Immundisolibacter sp.: one gene and its partner. Each later gene encodes a partner of the first gene's protein in a complex. Links are inferred from orthologs where the notes say so. Each region holds a gene or a part of one and is shown in the gene's direction. Other genes may lie near its edges.

Region 1 (9,238 bases):
CAGCGCCCGCCCGCCCAGCCGCGACACCATCGGCGCCAGCACCGCGGCCGCCGCGCCGATCCACGGCAGCGCCAGCGTGAGGCCGGCCGGCGGGATCCGGCGCGGGATCAGCAGCGCCAGAATCACCACCGCCACCACCAGCGTGTCGGTGGCCGGATCGCCGGCCTTGCCGGCGGGCGCCGGCGGCCTGGCGACCAGCAGCCACAGCAGCAATGCGACGCCGGCCAGGCACAGGCCGCCGAACACCGCAAAATCCGCCGCCCAGGAGTCCACCGGCGCCCAGTCCGCCAGCCCCAGATAGCCGAGCAGGCCACCGCTGACGAAGCTGATGAAGGCCAGTCCCGGCGTCGGCGCCAGCGGCCGCTGCCAGCCGAACCAGGCCGGCAGCGGCGCCAGCAATGCCAAGGCCCCGAACAGCAGCGCCGGCGCGGTCCACTGCATGGAAACCAGCACGTGCGCCCCGGCCGCCGCCACGGCGATGGCCAGCAATACATCCACGGCGCGCATCAGGCGGCCAGCTCGTGGTTGCCCGGCCCGGGCGGCAGCGCCCGGCCCGCGCGCCCGGCCAGGCGAAACACCAGCACCAGATGGCCGGCGGCCCGCCAGGCGGCGACCTGCGCGGTGATCGTGTCGGTCGCGTCCTCGGTCACCAGCAGATGCAAAAGGCCGGCTTCGGGCAGGCTCGCCGGCAGATGCGTCTGGCGCGCCGGTGGGCAGGTCGCCACGGCGCGGTGCAGGGCGGCCTCGTCGTCAATCGGCTGCCAGTCCGCGCCCAGCGCCAGTGCGTTCAGCGCCAGCGCCTCGGCCCGCGCGTGGGCCACCAGCTCCAGCACCAGCGCCAGGCGTCTGTCGAGCGCGGCCGCATCGCGCGGCCGCCGCTGCCAGGGTGCGAAACCGGCCACCGCCGTGTCGCAGCAGATGGCGATGCCGTCGGCGTGCAGCTCGCTGCCGCCGCGAAACACCCGCGACATCAGCTCACCCCGCCGCGCGCTGGCACGATGGTCCAGGCGCGTCGACGGATCGCCGATCTGATACGGACGGGTGTAGGCGTACTCGAGCGCCCCGGCATGACGGGCCGCGTGCACACCGGTCCTGAGGCAGCGCGTCGCCAGCTCGCGCAGCGGCGGCAGGCTCACCGGCAGCGGCGGCGGCAGCACCGCCAGCTCCAGCGGCAGCGCGGCGCCGACCGTGCTGCGGGTCAGGAACAAGGGAAAGAAGCTGTGCACGGCCAGACCAGGCAAACGCAGCAGGCCGCGCGCGCGGGGAATTACGACCGTCTCGCACACGCGGCTTTCGCCGGCCTCCAGCCGCTCGATCAGGGCACTGCGGGACGGCGCCACCGGCCGCCAGCCCGGTCCGCGCCACTCGCGCAACATCAGCTCGCGCGCCGGGCGGTGGCCCGTGTTGGTCAGGCGCACCTGGCCGCGACACGGCTGCCCGGCAACGGCGACCTCATGGTTCAGGCGCACCAGGTGCAGGCGCGGGCGCCATACCCGTCCTACGGCGGCGCTCAGGGCGAGCAGCGACAGGCCCGCCGCGGCAAGGCTCAGGTCGAAGCCCGGGTTGCTGCGCCGGGCCAGCAACAGCAGCAGGATGCTCGCCAGCAAAACCGCCAGGCCGCTGGCGGTCAGACCGTCGCGCAGCGCGCGCAGCGGCGCCCGCCAGCCGCCGCGCCGCTCGGTCAGGCGCGGCGGCTGGCGCAGTTCGAGCAGCCAGCGGGTCATCCGCCACAGGTGCCAGGCCAGCGGCTCCTGCGGCACGCGCAGCGGGCGGTCGGCAAATTCCTTCATGTCAGCCCGTCAGGCATCGTCGTCCCGCAGGAGCCCGGCCGTGCCGGGCGATCAATCGCGCGGCACTTGCTCAGTCGGCCGGAGCCTGCACGGCGCCGGCCGTGTTCAGCCATTTTTCCAGATCCTGCGGATCGGCCCGGCCTTCCAGTCGGGCCAGTACCTTGCCGTCGGCGCCGATCAGCACCGTGTACGGCAGCACGCCTGCGGTATTGCCCAGCCGGCGGGCGATGTCCATGGCCTCCAGGTCGCCGACCAGGCTCGGGTAGTTCAGCTTCAGGCGCGTGGCCAGTTCCCGAGCCGGCGCGGCCTGTTCGACCGCCACGCCCAGGAACTGCACGCCGCGGTTGCCATGGCGGTTCTGCAGGTCGATGAAATCCGGCATTTCCTCAAGGCACGGTCCGCACCAGCTGGCCCAGAAATTCAGTACCACCGTCTTGCCGGCGAACTCGGACAGTCGGCGCGGCTGGCCGTCGAGGTCTGGCAGGGAGAAGTCCTCCACCACCGCGCCATCGGTAATCGCTTCCAGTGCCGGTCCCGGCAGCAGAAACGTGCGCAGCGCCATGCCGGCGGCCAAGGCCACGAGCAGCAGTGCGGCAATGCCAAGCCGGCGACGCAGACTCATCGGCAATCACTCCGGAAGTTGCAGCTGCACGCTGACCGGCGCGTAGCACAGCCGATCCTGCGCGCAGCCCTGGTAGCGCAGGCCGACGGCCGCGCCCGGGCGGGCGGGAATGGGGAGGTGAATGTTCTGGTCGCCGCGCAGGACCGCCACGCGGCCGAACTCGGGATCTTCATAGATATCGCCCGGCGGTAGCTGGGCATGCAGCGGCGCGCCGGTGGCGTCGGTCAGTTGCAGACGGTCGCGGTACAGGTAATGACCGGGCGCGATGCGAAACTGCACCTGCAGCCTGCCGTCGGCGCCGGCCACCAGTTGCGGCGCAAAGGCCTGTTGCGGGCTCAGGACGGCGGGCTTGTCGCCCAGCAGGTCGGCCAGGTCGGCCGTGGCAGCAGGCACCAGCAGGCAGCCGGCCAGCAGCGCCAGAGCCCTACCCACCCCGCGCGTCCAGCCAGGCCAGATATGCCGGATTGCCGGCCAGCACCGGCAGCGCCAGCAGCTCCGGCACTTCATAAGGATGCAGCTCCAGCAGCCGGCGTTCGAGCGCCGGGTAGTCGTCGGCGCGAGCCTTGATCAGCAGCAGGCATTCGTCGGTCCTTTCCAGTTGTCCCTGCCATCGATACACGGAGCGGGCACCCGGCAACAGCGTGACACAGGCAGCCAGGCCTTCTTCGACCAGCGTGTCGGCGATTCGTGCGGCACTGGTGCCATCGGCACAGGCCGACAGCACCAGGCGATAGGGCAGAACATCGGTGGTCATGCCGGCTCAGGCCTTGGCGCCCAGGCCTTGCCCAGACCCTTGCAAAGCGCTCTCCAAGGCCCCATCTGGTCCGGGTGAGCGGTGCGCCCCCTTGACGCGAGGGGCGTTGCGCCTATCATTTGGCACTCTCGGCACGAGAGTGCTAATGCACCCCGGCAGCCCGTTCCTGAAACGTGCGGGTCCGGCTGGATTTTTTCGCAGTTCATTACCGGAGGCATGAATGAACATTCGTCCCCTTCACGACCGCGTCGTGATCCGTCGCATGGAAGAGGAACGCAAGAGCGCGGGCGGCATTGTACTGCCCGACTCGGCGACCGAAAAACCGATCCTGGGCGAAGTGCTCGCGGTCGGCCCGGGCAAGATGCTGGACAACGGCGAAGTGCGCAAGTTGCAGGTCAAGGTCGGCGACAAGGTGCTGTTCGGCAAGTACGCCGGTACCGAGGTCAAGCTCGGCCTGAGCGACAAGGAAGTCCTCGTGATGCGCGAGGACGATCTGATGGGCGTCGTCGAAGACTGAGCCCCGTTCACACCCAACCATTCACTGAGGAATTGAACAATGGCTGCTAAACAGGTGCATTTCGGGTCCGATGCCCGCACCGCCATGATGCGGGGTGTCAACACCCTGGCCAACGCCGTCAAGGTCACCCTGGGTCCAAAGGGCCGCAACGCGGTGCTGGAGAAGTCCTTCGGCGCGCCGACCATCACCAAGGATGGCGTGTCCGTGGCCAAGGAAATCGAGCTGGCCGACAAGCTCGAGAACATGGGTGCGCAGATGGTGAAAGAGGTGGCTTCGCACACCTCCGACGAGGCCGGTGACGGCACCACCACCGCCACCGTGCTGGCGCAGTCGATCGCCGTCGAGGGCATGAAGGCGGTTGCCGCCGGCATGAACCCGATGGACCTGAAGCGCGGTCTGGACAAGGCCGTTACCGCTGCGGTCGAGGAAATCAAGAAGCTGGCCAAGCCCTGCACGGACCGCAAGTCGATCGCCCAGGTCGGCACGATTTCGGCCAACTCCGACACCTCGGTCGGCGAGATCATCGCCGAGGCCATGGACAAGGTCGGCAAGGAAGGCGTGATCACGGTTGAGGAAGGCCAGAGCCTGGAGAACCAGCTGGAGCTGGTCGAGGGTATGCAGTTCGACCGCGGTTACCTGTCGCCTTACTTCATCAACAACCAGCAGTCCATGAACGTGGAGCTGGATAACCCGTTGATCCTGCTGTACGACAAGAAAATCTCCAACATCCGCGAGATGCTGCCGGTGCTGGAAGCGGTCGCCAAGTCCGGCCGCTCGCTGCTGGTGGTGGCCGAGGACGTCGAGGGCGAGGCCCTGGCCACGCTGGTGGTCAACAACATCCGCGGCATCGTCAAGGTGTGTGCGGTCAAGGCGCCGGGCTTCGGTGATCGTCGCAAGGCGATGCTCGAGGACATGGCCATCCTGACCGGCGGCACTGTCATTGCCGAGGAGACCGGCATGACCCTGGAGAAGGCCACCCTGGAAGACCTGGGTCAGGCCAAGAAGGTGCAGATCGACAAGGACAACACCACCATCATCGACGGCGCCGGCAAGGCCGAGGACATCCAGGCGCGCATCAAGCAGATCAACCGTCAGATCGAGGACACCACCTCCGACTACGACAAGGAAAAGCTGCAGGAGCGCGCGGCCAAGCTGTCCGGCGGCGTGGCGGTGATCAAGGTCGGTGCCTCCACCGAAGTCGAGATGAAGGAAAAGAAGGCGCGCGTCGAGGACGCCCTGCACGCGACCCGTGCGGCGGTGGAAGAAGGCGTGGTGCCCGGCGGTGGCGTGGCGCTGGTGCGCGCGGCGGCCAAGATCAAGGACCTGAAGGGCATCAACGAAGACCAGAACGTCGGCGTGCGCATCGCCCTGCGCGCCATGGACGAGCCGCTGCGCCAGATCGTCGCCAACGCCGGTGACGAGCCGTCGGTGATTCTGGACAAGGTGCGCTCGGGCGCGGACGCCAATTTCGGCTACAACGCCGGCAGCGGCGAGTACGGTGACATGGTTGCCATGGGCATCCTGGACCCGGCCAAGGTGACGCGCGTGGCCCTGCAGAACGCAGCCTCCATCGCCGGCCTGCTGATCACCACCGAAGTTGCGGTGGCGGAAGTACCGGAGAAGAAGGAAGCCGGCGGCGGCATGCCGGGCGGCATGGGCGGCATGGGTGGCATGGGCGGCATGGACATGATGTAAGGTCCGCCGACCTGTACCCGACGAGGCGCTGAATACGTCAGCGTTCCTGTTCGAAGAAAACCCCGGGGGCCCACAAGGCGCCCGGGGTTTTTTGTGTCCCGTGCGGCGCGACAATAGGGCAGCAGGTGCCAGACTCGCCGACCGCCAGCGCCCGAACCGAATCAAGAGAACCCCGGATCATGACCAAACCCGCCCTTGCTGTCCCCATCGGTGATCCGTGCGGCGTTGGCCCGGAGATTCTTGCCAAGGCCATGGCGACCGGCCAGCCGCAGCGTCTGGCGCGGCTGCTGTTCATCGGCAGCGCGGAGGCCATGCGCCGGGGCGTGGCGGTGGCAGGCGCCGATCTGGCCGTAAGGCCGGTGACCTCGGTCGCCGCGGTCGAGGATGACGCACGCGTCATATCCATCCTGGACGATGGGCAGCTGGACCCGGCCGAGATCGTCTATGGCCAGGAGCGCGCCGCCTGCGGCGCCGCCGTCGGCCGCTGGATCGGTCAGGCGCAGGACTTGGCCCAGATCGGCGAGGTGGCCGGGCTGGTGATGGGCCCGATCAACTCGGAGGCCATGGCCGCTGCCGGAGCACTGGGCGCTCTGCTGAACGCCAAGCCCGGCGAGCGCCTGCTGACGCTGTTTTCGGGGCCGCTGCGCATCACCCACATCTTCGACCACGTGTACCTGCGCGACGTGTGCGCCGGCCTGACGGCCGATCTGGTGGCCCGCTCGATCCGCCTGACCCACGAGACCCTGCGCGGCTGGGGCGTGGCCAATCCGCGCATCGGCGTGGCGGGTCTGAACCCGCACGCCCACGGCCCGGAAGAGGACGCCGCCATCACGCCCGGCGTGGCGCAGGCGCGGGCCGGCGGCATCGACGTCAGCGGCCCGATCTCGCCGGACACGGTGTTCCGGCACTGCATCGACGGCCGCTACGACGTGGTGGTCGCCATGTGCCACGACCAGGGCCACATTGCCCTCAAGACCTGGGGTTTCGAGGGCAACTGCGGCGGCTTCATCGGCATGCCGTACCTGTTCATGACAGTTGGCCACGGCACCGCCTTCGACATTGCCGGCAAGGGCATTGCCAGCCACGCCATGATCCTGTCGGCGCTCAACCAGTGCGCGCAGTTCGCCGCCGGTCGGGGCTTTGTGGCAGCCTGACGGCCGGTCCGACACCACCACACACGGGGCAAAGATGGCCAATCCGTTGAATCAGCTGCAGGCCCAGTTGCTCAAGGCGGGCCTGGTCAAGACCGACCAGATCCGCAAGGTGGCACAACAGAAACGCGACACCGCCCGGCGCGGTCCGGCGCCGGACCCGGCGGCCGAGCAGCTGCGCCAGGCTCAGCAGCAGAAGGCCGAGCGCGACCGCGCGCACAACCGCCAGCAACAGGAACAGCGCGAGCGCAAGGCGCAGGCGGCGCAGCTGCGGCAGTTGATCGAGAGCCAGCGCCTTGATCGCAAGGGCGGGGAGGCGGCGTATCAGTTCGTCGAGTCCGGCAAGATCCGAAAGATCTACCTGCACGAGGCGCAACGCGTGCAGGTGGTCAAGGGCGCCCTGGCGGTGGTCCGGCTGGGCAGGAACTTCGAGCTGGTGCCGCCCGCCACCGCCCAGAAAATCGCCGAGCGTGATCCGACGTTGGTGGTGGTGCTGAACGCGGAATCACCGCCGCCGGCCGCGGCGGCGCCCGATCCCTACGCCGACTATCCGGTCCCCGATGATCTGATGTGGTAGCCCGCCCGGGCGGCGGGGCTAGCGCAGCCCCAGCCGCCGCAGGCTGCGGTCGATCCACTGGGCAGTGAGCTTTTCCTGCACGCCGTTCTGGCGCAGGCGCTGACCGAGGCAGGCGAAGTCCACCTCGTCCAGCGGCTGGTCCTGGTTGAAGCAGGTAAACACCGGCGCCAGCGGCCGGCCGCTGGCCGGATCGCGGCGGCCCTGCAGGCACTGCGCGCAGACCTCTTTCATCATGCACTGCATCGGCGAGTTGATTGAGCCGATGGCGACGTGGGGCTTCAGATACGGCGCCAATACGGCGTGGCGGGCCGCGGTCACGGCCGCCATCATGCGGTCCGAGCCGATGGCGATGATGCGGTCGACGTCCGACAGGGCAATCGCCACCTCGCCCAGTTCCCCGGCCGCATAGGCGCGCATGGCTTGCACGATGTTGCCGGTGAAGGCCCGGTCCTGCGCCCGGCCGGGCGTGAAGCCGGGTGCCTGATCGCAGGTCCAGACCACGACATCGGCGGCGGCCTCGATGTCGGCCACTCGGTAGCGATCCGGCGCGTGCTTGTAGCCCGCGAAGTAGACGACGCGCGAGCCGGCCTGCCGCAGCGCCTTGCCGATCGACAGCAGCACCGCATTGCCCAGGCCGCCGCCGGCCAGCAGCACGGTCTCGCCGGCGGGGATTTCGGTCGGCGCGCCGGTCGGGCCCATCAGCACCACCGGCTCGCCCGGCGTCAGATGCGCGCACAGGTCCGACGAGCCGCCCATCTCCAGCACGATCAGCGCCACCAGGCCGCGTTCACGGTCCACCCAGGCGCCGGTCAGGGCCAGACCCTCCATGGCCAGCGTGGTGCCGTCGTCGCGGCGGGCCAGCGTCTCGAAGTTCTGCAGGCGATAGAACTGGCCCGGCTCGAAGCGCTGCGCCGCCAGCGGCGCGTGCACGACCACCTCGACGATGGTCGGCGTGAGGCGCTGCACGCGCTCGACGTGTGCCCGCAGCAAACCGTGCAGGCGCCGCTGAAATGCGTCTGCCGTCTCCTGACTGGCCGGTGCGCGCGCGGCGAGCAGGCGGCTGACCACCGGGTAGCCGCGCTTGGCGCTGGCCATGGCCTTGACCACGTTGCCGGCGAAGCTCGGGTGCAGATCGCCGAAGAAGCTGACCGCCCGGCCGTCGGGCCGCCGCTGGGTCAGCATCGGCACCTCGCCGGACTTGGCCAGGCGCGGCGCCGCTTGCGGTTCGCCGTTCTCGTCCAGGCTGCGGAAATAGCCGCCGTCGAGCGCCAGTCCGGTCGGCGCCTCGCGTTGCAGCACGGTGTTTGGCACCGTGCCGGCAGCGACCAGCACGGCGCGCGCCGGCATTAGCTGTCGCTGCCCGTTGGCCGTCAATTTGCCGTCCTCACCCGGCGCCTGAAGCTCGACTTCGAGGCCGCTCAGGTGGCCGTGGGCGTCCACCTGCACCGCGCTCGGCGCCAGGCATTCGGCGAACTCGACGCCTTCCTCCAGCGCCTTGAGGACCTCTTCGTGATTGAGCGTATAGCAGGGCGCATCGACCAGCCGGCGCCGATAGACCAGCGTGGCGCCGCCCCAGGACTTGAGCAATTCCAGAATGCGCGGAGCGCGGGCCTCGGCGGTCGCCGCCTCGCGCTCGGCGCGGATGGCGCGCGCGTGGGCGATGAACTCGTCGGCAATGGTTTGCTCTTCGGCATCCCAGGCGCTGCGCACGGCATCCTGCCCGCGCTCGGCGCACAGCGTCTCGTAGCGGGTGAGGAATTTCTCCACCTGCAGCGGGTAATAGGCCAGCGCCTCGGTGGCGGTGTCGATGGCGGTCAGGCCACCGCCGATCACCAGCGCCGGCAGGCGCAGTTGCAGGTTCGCGATGGAGTCGCGCCGCGCTGCGCCGGTCAGCTGCAGGCCCATCAGGAAATCGGAGGCCTGGCGCACGCCGCGGGCCAGGCCATTGGGCACGTCCACGTAGCGCGGCCGGCCGGCACCCATGGCCAGCGCCACGTGGTCGAAGCCAAGATCAAACGCATCGTTCAGCGTCAGCGTGCCGCCCAGGCGCACGCCGCCGTGCAGGCGAAAACCGGCCCGCCGCTCCAGCAGCAGGCGGATCAGCTTCAGGTAATTCTTGTTCCAGCGCACGG
Region 2 (9,034 bases), on another replicon or contig:
AACACTCGCCAGGCGTCGCCGAGCTTGTACTCGCCCACGTCGTGCACGTCCATGCCCAGCCAGTGACCGGTGCGGTGCATGTACATGGGCCGGTAGGCGCCTTCCTCGATCAGTTGCCGCAGCTCGCCCTTGAGGATGCCAAGGCGCACCAGGCCGGCGGTGAGTACCTCCACTGCCGCCTCATGGGGTTCGTTCCAGTGGTTGCCGGGCCGCACCTTGTCGATGGCGGCGTGCTGGGCATCCAGCACGATCTCGTACAGGGCCTTTTGTTCCGGGCTGAAGCGGCCGTTGATGGGGAAGGTGCGCGTGATGTCGGCGGCGTAGCAGTCCAGCTCGCAGCCGGCGTCGATCAGCAGCAGCTCGCCGTCGTTCAGGCGGGCGTTGTTTTCCACGTAATGCAGGATGCAGCCGTTGGCGCCGCCCCCGACGATCGGCTCGTAGGCCGGCAGGCGCGCGCCCTGGCGGATGAACTCGTGCCGCAGCTCGGCCTCGATCTGGTACTCCCACATGCCCGGCCGGCACACGCGCATGGCGCGGCAGTGAGCGGCGGCAGAAATGTCGGCCGCACGGCGCATCACCTTCATCTCGGCCGCGCTCTTGAACAGGCGCAGGTCGTGCAGCAGATGACCCAGGTCCGCGAACTCGCTGGGCACGTGCACACCCGCGCGGCTCTTGCTGCGCAGGCTGTTGACCCAGCCGAGCACGCGCTGGTCGAACTCGCTGTGCGCGCCCAGGCTGTAGAACACCTTGCCGCGGTTCTCCAGCAGGCCGGGCATGATGTCGTCCAGATCGGCGATCGGGAACGCATCGTCGGCGCCGAAGTGCTCGCGTGCACCTTCCGGTCCGGCGCGGCGGCCGGTCCAGGTCTCCTTGGCCGGGTCGCGCTCGCGGCAGAACAGGATGTACTCACCCTGTGGCCGGCCCGGGATCAGCACCGCCACCGCCTCGGGCTCGGCAAAGCCGGTCAGGTACTGAAAATCGCTGTCCGGGCGAAACGGAAACTCCGTGTCGCGGTTGCGCAGGTGGTGCGGATTGGTCGGGACGATGGCGATGCCGCCGTCCATCTGCTGCATCAGGGCGCGGCGGCGGGCGGCGAATTCTTTGGGGGACATGGCGTGGCTGGCGGCTGGTTGATGGCGGTGCGGGCGGGTCCGGTGCGCGTGCAGCCCGGCCGTGCTGGCCGGAAAATATCCGGTACGGCATTTTGCGGCCGGCTTGGTAGATCATAGCCGGCCCCCGTCCACGTCGGGCATCCCGGGAGCACAGACCATGGCACAGCAGGACGAGGCGCTGGCGGCACTGGAAGAATGCCTGCAGGCCGCTGTGCAGCGGGTCGAGGGCTTCGTGCTGGAGTACCGGGCCATGCGCGCCCGGCATCAGCAGCTGCTTGCCGAGCGCGCCGATCTGATGGACAAGGCCAACGCCGCGCGCAGCCGGGTCGAGACCATGATCGCGCGCCTGAAGAACATGGAGCAGCCATGAGCAGGGACAGCGGGGGCGTGGCGGTGCGCGTGCTCGAGCGCGAGTACGTGATCGCCGCATCCGGCGAACAGCGCGACGCGGTGCTCGCCAGCGCTGATTACCTAAACGAGCGGCTGCGGGAGCTGCGCCGCGGCGGGCGGGTGGTCGGCAACGACCGCCTGCTGGTGCTGGTGGCCCTGAACGTGGTCAACGAGCTGCTGCAGGAACGCGGCGCCCGCCGGGATCAAGCGGCCGCCATCGAACGGCTGGGCGCGCTCGCGGCGCGCCTGACCGCCGCCCTCGGCACACTTGAGCCGACGCCCCATTCCGGGTAATCATTGGCACGGGTTCCACTGCGGTGTTCGTGAGTGGATCAATCATTTTCTTGAACCACAAAGCGCAAGCTTTGGAAGCTGTTCGCCGGCCTGTGTGCAGGACCGCCCTGGTAGCGGGAAGCCTGATGGCCGGCCCCTGCTTCCACCTTGAACCATCAGGTTCAAGAGTGACGAACCGCAACGGCACAAGTGGTGGAACCCGCTGATTTCCCGGCCCTCGGCGCCCCGGCGCCGCCGGCCAACCTGCCCGCCCTGCGCCGCAGCCTGCGCGCCGGGCGCCGGCAGATCGGCCGATCCGCGCGCCGCTTGGCCAGTGCTGCCGTTGCCCGAAAATTGTCGACCCTGCCGGCGTTTCAGCGCGCATCGCGCGTGGCCGGCTACTGGCCGGCCGATGGCGAGATCGATCCGCTGCCCGCTCTGGCGCGCGCCTTCGCGGCCGGCAAGGCCTGCTACCTGCCGGTGCTTTGCCCGCAGCGGGATGGGCATCTGTATTTCGCGCGCTGGTGGCCGGGGGCGCCGCTGCGCCGCAACCGCTTCGGCATCGCCGAGCCGGTCGCCCCGCGCCGGGCCTGGCTGGCGCCGCGCATGCTGGACCTGGTGCTGGTGCCGCTGGTGGCTTTCGACATGGCCGGCAATCGCCTGGGCATGGGCGGTGGCTACTACGACCGCAGCTTCGCCTTCGTGCGCCTGGCTTGCTGGCGCCGGCCGCGCCTGGTCGGTGTTGCCTTCGACCGCCAGCGCGTTGCGGGCCTGCCGCGACGGCCCTGGGACGTGCCGCTGGACGCCGTGATCACCGAGCGCCACCGCCATTCCTTCAGGCCGCTTTGAGGCGCCCGGGCGCCATGCTCTAATGCCGGCCCGCGAGGTCCCATCACTCATCCGTCAGCCGGGGATCAATTCATGTCCGACAGCTACCTGTTCACTTCGGAGTCGGTGTCCGAAGGCCATCCCGACAAGATCTGCGACCAGATTTCGGACGCCATCCTGGACGCCTACCTGGCGCAGGATCCGGACGCCCGCGTGGCCTGCGAGACCCTGACCAAGACCGGCCTGGCCTTGGTGGCGGGCGAGATCAAGGTCAAGAAGGGCGTCTTCATCGAGACCGAGGAAATCATCCGCGGCGTGATCAAGGACATCGGCTACACCAGCTCGGACATGGGCTTCGACTGGGAGACCTGCGCGGTCATCAACGCGCTGGGCAAGCAGTCGAAACACATCAACCAGGGCGTCGACCGGCCCGATCCGGAAGACATGGGCGCCGGTGACCAGGGCCTGATGTTCGGCTACGCCTGCCGCGAGACCGACGTGCTGATGCCGGCGCCGATCACCTACGCGCACCGGCTGGTGCGCCGCCAGGCCGAGCTGCGCAAGAACGGTACGCTGCCGTGGCTGCGCCCGGACGCCAAGAGCCAGGTCAGCTTCCTGTACGAGGGTGGCCGCCCGGTGCACATCGACACCGTGGTGCTGTCCACCCAGCACGCGCCCGGCATCGAGCAGTCGGATATCCGCGAGGCGGTGATCGAGCAGATCATCAAGCCGGTGCTGGGCGACTGGCTGGCCGATCAGCCGACCATCCACGTCAACCCGACTGGATGCTTCGAGATCGGCGGGCCGATGGGCGATGCGGGTCTTACCGGGCGCAAGATCATCGTCGACACCTACGGCGGCATGGCCCGCCACGGCGGCGGCGCGTTCTCCGGCAAGGATCCGTCCAAGGTCGACCGTTCCGCCGCCTACGCCGCCCGCTACGTGGCCAAGAACATCGTCGCCGCGGGTCTTGCCGAGCGCTGCGAGGTGCAGGTGTCGTACGCCATCGGCGTGGCCGAACCGACCTCGATCATGGTCGATACCTTTGGCACCGGCCAGGTCAGCAACGTCACCCTGACGCGGCTGGTGCGCGAGCACTTCGACCTGCGCCCGGCCGGCATCCTGCGCATGCTGGACCTGAAGCGGCCGATCTATCGCGCCACCGCCTCGTATGGTCACTTCGGCCGCGACGAGGCAGATTTCACCTGGGAGCGCACCGACCGCGCCGACGCCTTGCGCGCCGCGGCCAACTGAGGGTCGGTCAGAGCTCGGCGCTGCCGGCCGGCTGCACATTGCTGCTGGCGAGCGCGCGCAGCGCTGCCGCCAGTCGCGGATCGGCAGTGGTTTTGGCCACTGTTTCGAGGTGTTCCCGGCTGGCGGTGCTGAGCGGTACCGGCAGCGGCGGCGCAGCGGATGGTGCCGCGCCGGTGGCCGTGGCCACGTGCACCTGCACCGCGTCGACCGGGCCGTAGGGCCAGTCGGCCAGCTGCCGGCACAGCTGCGGCGCCATGAAACGCAGGCGCGTCGCCCAGGCGCTGCCGCTGACGCCCAGACGCAGACGGCCGCGGTCCAGGGCCGCGCTGCGCAGCGCGGCGGCGAGGTCTGCCGGCAGGCGCTGCCGCAGCTGCGCCAGCAGTCTGGCGTGTTCCTCGCTCGCATGCAGCAGCTGCGCAAGCGGTCCGCCGGCAGCCGCCAGCAGCTTGTGAAGGTGTTGCTGGGAACCCATAATGCCTGCCCCCGGTCCGGCCTCCCATGGCTTGGCGACCGCCCGGATTATAGTGTTCCGCGATGATCAGCCTGCATATTCACTGGCTCCGCACCGGCGGCCAGCGCAGCCTCAGTCTGCACGGACCTACCCTGCTGGCGCTCGGCGGCCTGGTGCTGGGCGCCCTGGCCGGCAGTTTTGCGCTGGGCGCGAGCCTGCCGCTGGCCGAAGCGCTGCGCGACCGCAAGGCCGTTCGCCACGAGCTGCGCGCGCAGCGCTCGCGGCTGGACGACACGCTGCTCAGCGCACGCGCCCAGGCGCAGGCCCTCGCCAGCCGACTGGGTGAACTGCAGGGCCGCCTGACGCAGCTGGAGGCCGTCGGCCAGCGCGTAAGCGAAGCGGCCCGGCTGGCGCCGGATGCCTTCGATTTCGACGCCCCGCTGACCAGCGGTCCGGCCGGCGAGCAGCCCTTCGCGGTGGTCGATTTCGTGGCTGAGCTGGACGGTTTGTCGCGCCAGATCGACCGCCGCGCGGCGCAATTTTCGGTGCTCGACCGGGTCATCGGCGCCGGCCTCGTCGAGCGCGGCCCGCAGCTGCCCTCGCCGGTGCCGGGCGCGCAGCTGTCGTCGTACTTCGGCAGCCGCAGCGACCCGTTCAGCGGCCGGCGGGAGTTTCACCCCGGCATCGATTTTCGTGCCCCGCAGGGCGCACCCATCCAGGCCATGGCGGCCGGCGTGGTGGTCGGCAGCGGCTGGGAAAGCGGCTACGGCAACGTCGTCGAGATCGATCACGGCAACGGTTTCCGCACCCGGTATGCCCACAATCAGGCCAATCTGGTTACCAAAGGTCAGACAGTGAAACGCAGTCAGCTCATCGCCCGCGTCGGCCGCACCGGCCACGCCACCGGCTCGCATGTGCACCTCGAGGTGCTGCGCGGCGGTCGACTCATGGATCCGGCCGATTATTTGGGTGCGCTGGCGGCCGGCGAGCCGCTGCGCACGGCCACCCGCTGAGGCCGGCCACATGCTCCAGTCCCTAGTGCGGCGCATCGTCGGCAGCCGCAACCAGCGCGAAGTGAAGCGCTATTTCAAGTCCGTCGGGCGCATCAATGCGCTGGCGCCGCAGTTCGAAGCGCTGACCGACGCTGAGCTTCGGCAATGGACCGATACCCTCAAGCAGCGCCACGCCAACGGCGAAACGCTGGACCAGCTGCTGCCGGAAGCCTTCGCCCTGGTGCGCGAGGCGGCCGGCCGGGTGCTGGGCATGCGCCATTTCGACGTGCAGCTGGTCGGCGGCATGGTGCTGCACGAGGGCAAGATCGCCGAGATGCGCACCGGCGAGGGCAAGACCCTGGTCGCCACGCTGCCGGCCTACCTGAACGCGCTGGCCGGCAAGGGCGTGCACGTGGTGACGGTGAACGACTACCTGGCGCGCCGTGATGGCGCCTGGATGGGCCGGGTGTACGAGTTCCTGGGCCTGACCACCGGCATCATCGTGTCGAACCTGGACCAGGCGGCGCGTCAGGCCGCCTACGCGGCCGACATCACCTACGGCACCAACAACGAGTTCGGCTTCGACTACCTGCGCGACAACATGGCCTTCACGGCTGCCGACCGTGTGCAGCGCAGAAGCTACGGCATCATCGACGAAGTGGACTCGATCCTCATCGACGAGGCGCGCACGCCGCTGATCATCTCCGGCCCGTCCGAGGGCAGCACCGAGCTGTACGCCAAGGTCAACGCGCTGATTCCGCGCCTGACGCGCCAGACCGAACCGGACGGCCCGGGCGACTACCACGTCGACGAGAAAACCCGTCAGGTGCTGCTGACCGATGCCGGTCACGAGCACGCCGAGCAGCTGCTGGCCAAGGCCGGCCTGCTGGGCGAGGGCGAGAGCCTGTACGACGCCGCCAATATCACCCTGATGCATCACCTGAACGCCGCGCTGCGCGCCCACGCGCTGTTCCAGCGCGACGTGCATTACGTGGTCAACAACGGCGAAGTGATCATCGTGGACGAGTTCACCGGGCGGCTGATGCCCGGCCGGCGCTGGTCCGAGGGCCTGCATCAGGCGATCGAGGCCAAGGAGAAGGTGCCGGTCAAGCAGGAAAACCAGACCCTGGCCACCATCACCTTCCAGAACTATTTCCGCCTCTACGACAAGCTGTCGGGCATGACCGGCACCGCCGACACGGAAGCCTTCGAGCTGCACTCGATCTACGGCCTGGAAGTGGTGGTCATTCCCACGCACCGGCCGATGGTGCGCAAGGATCATGGCGACCAGGTGTTCCTGACGGTGGAGGAGAAGTACGACGCCGTGCTGGCCGACATCACCGACTGTCACAGCCGCGGCCAGCCGGTACTGGTCGGCACCGCCTCCATCGAGACCTCGGAGCTGGTGTCCGCGCGGCTGAAAAAGGCCAACATCCCGCACCAGGTGCTCAACGCCAAGTACCACGAGCAGGAAGCGCAGATCATCGCCCGCGCCGGCGAGATCGGTGCCGTCACCATCGCCACCAACATGGCCGGCCGCGGCACCGACATCGTGCTGGGCGGCAACCTGGAGGCACGCCTGCACGGCGTCGAGGATCCGGCCGAGCGCGAACGCATCCGCAGCCAGTGGCAGGCCGAGCACGACAAGGTGGTGGAACTGGGCGGCCTGCACGTGGCCGGCACCGAGCGCAACGAATCCCGCCGCGTCGACAACCAGCTGCGCGGCCGCTCCGGGCGCCAGGGCGACCCCGGCTCGTCGCGCTTCTATCTGTCCCTGCAGGACGATCTGATGCGCATCTTCGCCTCGGAGCGGGTCTCCGGCTGGATGCAGAAGCTGGGCCTGGAACCGGGTGAGGCGATCGAGCACCGCTGGGTCACGCGCGCCATCGAGAACGCCCAAAAGAAAGTCGAGGGCCGCAACTTCGACATGCGCAAGCAGCTACTCGAATACGACGACATCGCCAACGAGCAGCGCAAGCTGATCTACCAGCAGCGCAACGAACTGCTGGAAGCCGACGACGTGTCCGGCACCGTGCTGGCCATGGTGCGCGACGTGGTCGGCGCCACCGTGGACCGCTACCTGCCGCCCGGCAGCGTGGAAGAGCAATGGGACCTGGCTGGCCTGAAGGAAGCCCTGCACGACGAGCTCGGCAGCGCCTGCGACCCGGCGGAACTGGCCAGCCAACCGGACATGGACGCCGCCGCGCTGCGTGCCCGGCTGATCGAAATCATCGAAGCGGAGCTTGCGCAAAAGCAGTCCCGGGTCGAGCCGGCCGTCATGCGCCACTTCGAGAAGGCGGTCATGCTGCAGGTGCTCGACAGCCACTGGAAGGACCATCTGGCGGCCATGGATCACCTGCGCCACAGCATCCACCTGCGCGGCTACGCCCAGAAAAATCCCAAGCAGGAATACAAGCGCGAGGCCTTCACCCTGTTCACGCAGATGCTCGATCGGATCAAGACCGACGTCGCCACCACCCTGCTGCGCGTGCAGGTGCGCGCCGAGGAAGACGTGGAAGCGGTCGACCGTCAGCGCCGTCCGGCCGGCGAATACGACTACCAGCATGCATCGGCAGGTGCGCTGGAAGGCGAGGCCCAGGCCGAGGAAGCCGACCTGGCCGTGGCCCAGCGCCCATCGGCGGCGCCCTTCGTGCGCGGCATGCCCAAGGTGGGCCGCAACGAGCCGTGCCCGTGCGGCTCCGGCAAGAAATTCAAGCAATGCCACGGCCAGCTACAGTGAGCGCCGGGGCCTGATCGGGGGCGCCGCGCCATGGCCGTGAACCTCGCCGCGCCGGACGCGCTGACCCCCGTGGCCGGCGTGCGCCTGGCGGCCGTTGCCGCCGGCGTGCGCAAGCCGGGCCGCGACGACGTGGTGCTGCTGGAACTTGCCCCCGGCAGCCGCGTGGCGGCGGTATTCACACAAAACGCCTTCTGCGCCGCGCCCGTGACGCTGGCCAGGCAGCACTTGGCCGCGGCCGCGCCGCGCTTCCTGGTGATCAACAGCGGCAATGCCAACGCCGGCACCGGCGCCGCGGGCCTGGCTGCCGCGACTGCCTGCTGCGCCGAACTGGCGCGCCTGGGCGACTGCTCGGCGCAGTCCGTGCTGCCGTTCTCGACCGGCGTGATCGGCGAGCCGCTGCCGGTTGATCGCATCAGCGCCGTGCTGCCGGCCGCCCTGGCCAGTCTGCGTGCCGATGGCTGGAGCGCCGCCGCCCGCGCCATCATGACCACCGACACCGTGGCCAAGGGTCACAGCGTCACCGTCGCCAGCCCGCAGGGGCCGATCACCGTGACCGGCATCGCCAAAGGCTCGGGGATGATCCACCCGAACATGGCGACCCTGCTGGCCTACGTGGCCACCGATGCCGCGGTGGCGCAGCCGGCCCTGCAAGCCTGCCTGGCGCGCGCCGTGGGCGGCAGCTTCAACCGCATCACCGTGGACGGCGACACCTCCACCAACGACGCCTGCGTGCTGATCGCCACCGGTCAGGGCCCGGTCACGGTGGACGATCTGGCAAGTCCAGCCGGACCGGCGCTGCAAACCGCCGTGGACGAGGTCTGCCGCGTGCTGGCGCAGGCCATCGTGCGCGACGGCGAGGGCGCCACCAAGTTCATGACCGTGCACATCGAAGGCGGGCGCGACGCCGCCGAGTGCGCGCAGGTCGCCTATGCCATCGCCCGCTCGCCGCTGGTCAAGACGGCTTTTTTCGCCAGCGATCCGAACTGGGGGCGCA

Evidence for each region.
Region 2: the proteins of groL (region 1) and metK are in contact, whole or in part, in a cryo-EM structure (PDB 8P4O), measured with the Escherichia coli proteins. The link is inferred for Immundisolibacter sp. from one-to-one orthologs.

What each region holds. Positions count from the first base shown.
Region 1 is NZ_JACIZD010000003.1:240,458-249,695, forward strand. What follows is about bases 3,058-6,050. They hold groL (chaperonin GroEL), read left to right. Parts: upstream 3,058-3,722; coding sequence 3,723-5,378; downstream 5,379-6,050. Other genes in these bases: cutA (divalent-cation tolerance protein CutA), read right to left, coding at 3,058-3,166; H5U26_RS07170 (co-chaperone GroES), read left to right, coding at 3,387-3,683; H5U26_RS07180 (4-hydroxythreonine-4-phosphate dehydrogenase PdxA), read left to right, coding at 5,558-6,050. Outside these bases: H5U26_RS07145 (transglutaminase domain-containing protein), read right to left, coding at 1-507; H5U26_RS07150 (DUF58 domain-containing protein), read right to left, coding at 507-1,790; H5U26_RS07155 (TlpA disulfide reductase family protein), read right to left, coding at 1,861-2,412; H5U26_RS07160 (protein-disulfide reductase DsbD domain-containing protein), read right to left, coding at 2,419-2,844; more of cutA, read right to left, coding at 2,837-3,057; more of H5U26_RS07180, read left to right, coding at 6,051-6,532; H5U26_RS07185 (DUF2058 domain-containing protein), read left to right, coding at 6,567-7,106; H5U26_RS07190 (FAD-dependent oxidoreductase), read right to left, coding at 7,125-9,238.
Region 2 is NZ_JACIZD010000001.1:468,970-478,003, forward strand. What follows is about bases 1,988-4,776. They hold metK (methionine adenosyltransferase), read left to right. Parts: upstream 1,988-2,696; coding sequence 2,697-3,857; downstream 3,858-4,776. Other genes in these bases: H5U26_RS02275 (5-formyltetrahydrofolate cyclo-ligase), read left to right, coding at 1,988-2,624; H5U26_RS02285 (DciA family protein), read right to left, coding at 3,865-4,329; H5U26_RS02290 (M23 family metallopeptidase), read left to right, coding at 4,392-4,776. In the rest of the region: pepP (Xaa-Pro aminopeptidase), read right to left, coding at 1-1,112; H5U26_RS02260 (hypothetical protein), read left to right, coding at 1,270-1,482; cell division protein ZapA, read left to right, coding at 1,479-1,796; more of H5U26_RS02275, read left to right, coding at 1,986-1,987; more of H5U26_RS02290, read left to right, coding at 4,777-5,321; preprotein translocase subunit SecA, read left to right, coding at 5,332-8,040; bifunctional glutamate N-acetyltransferase/amino-acid acetyltransferase ArgJ, read left to right, coding at 8,071-9,034. UniProt on the Escherichia coli protein: Catalyzes the formation of S-adenosylmethionine (AdoMet) from methionine and ATP.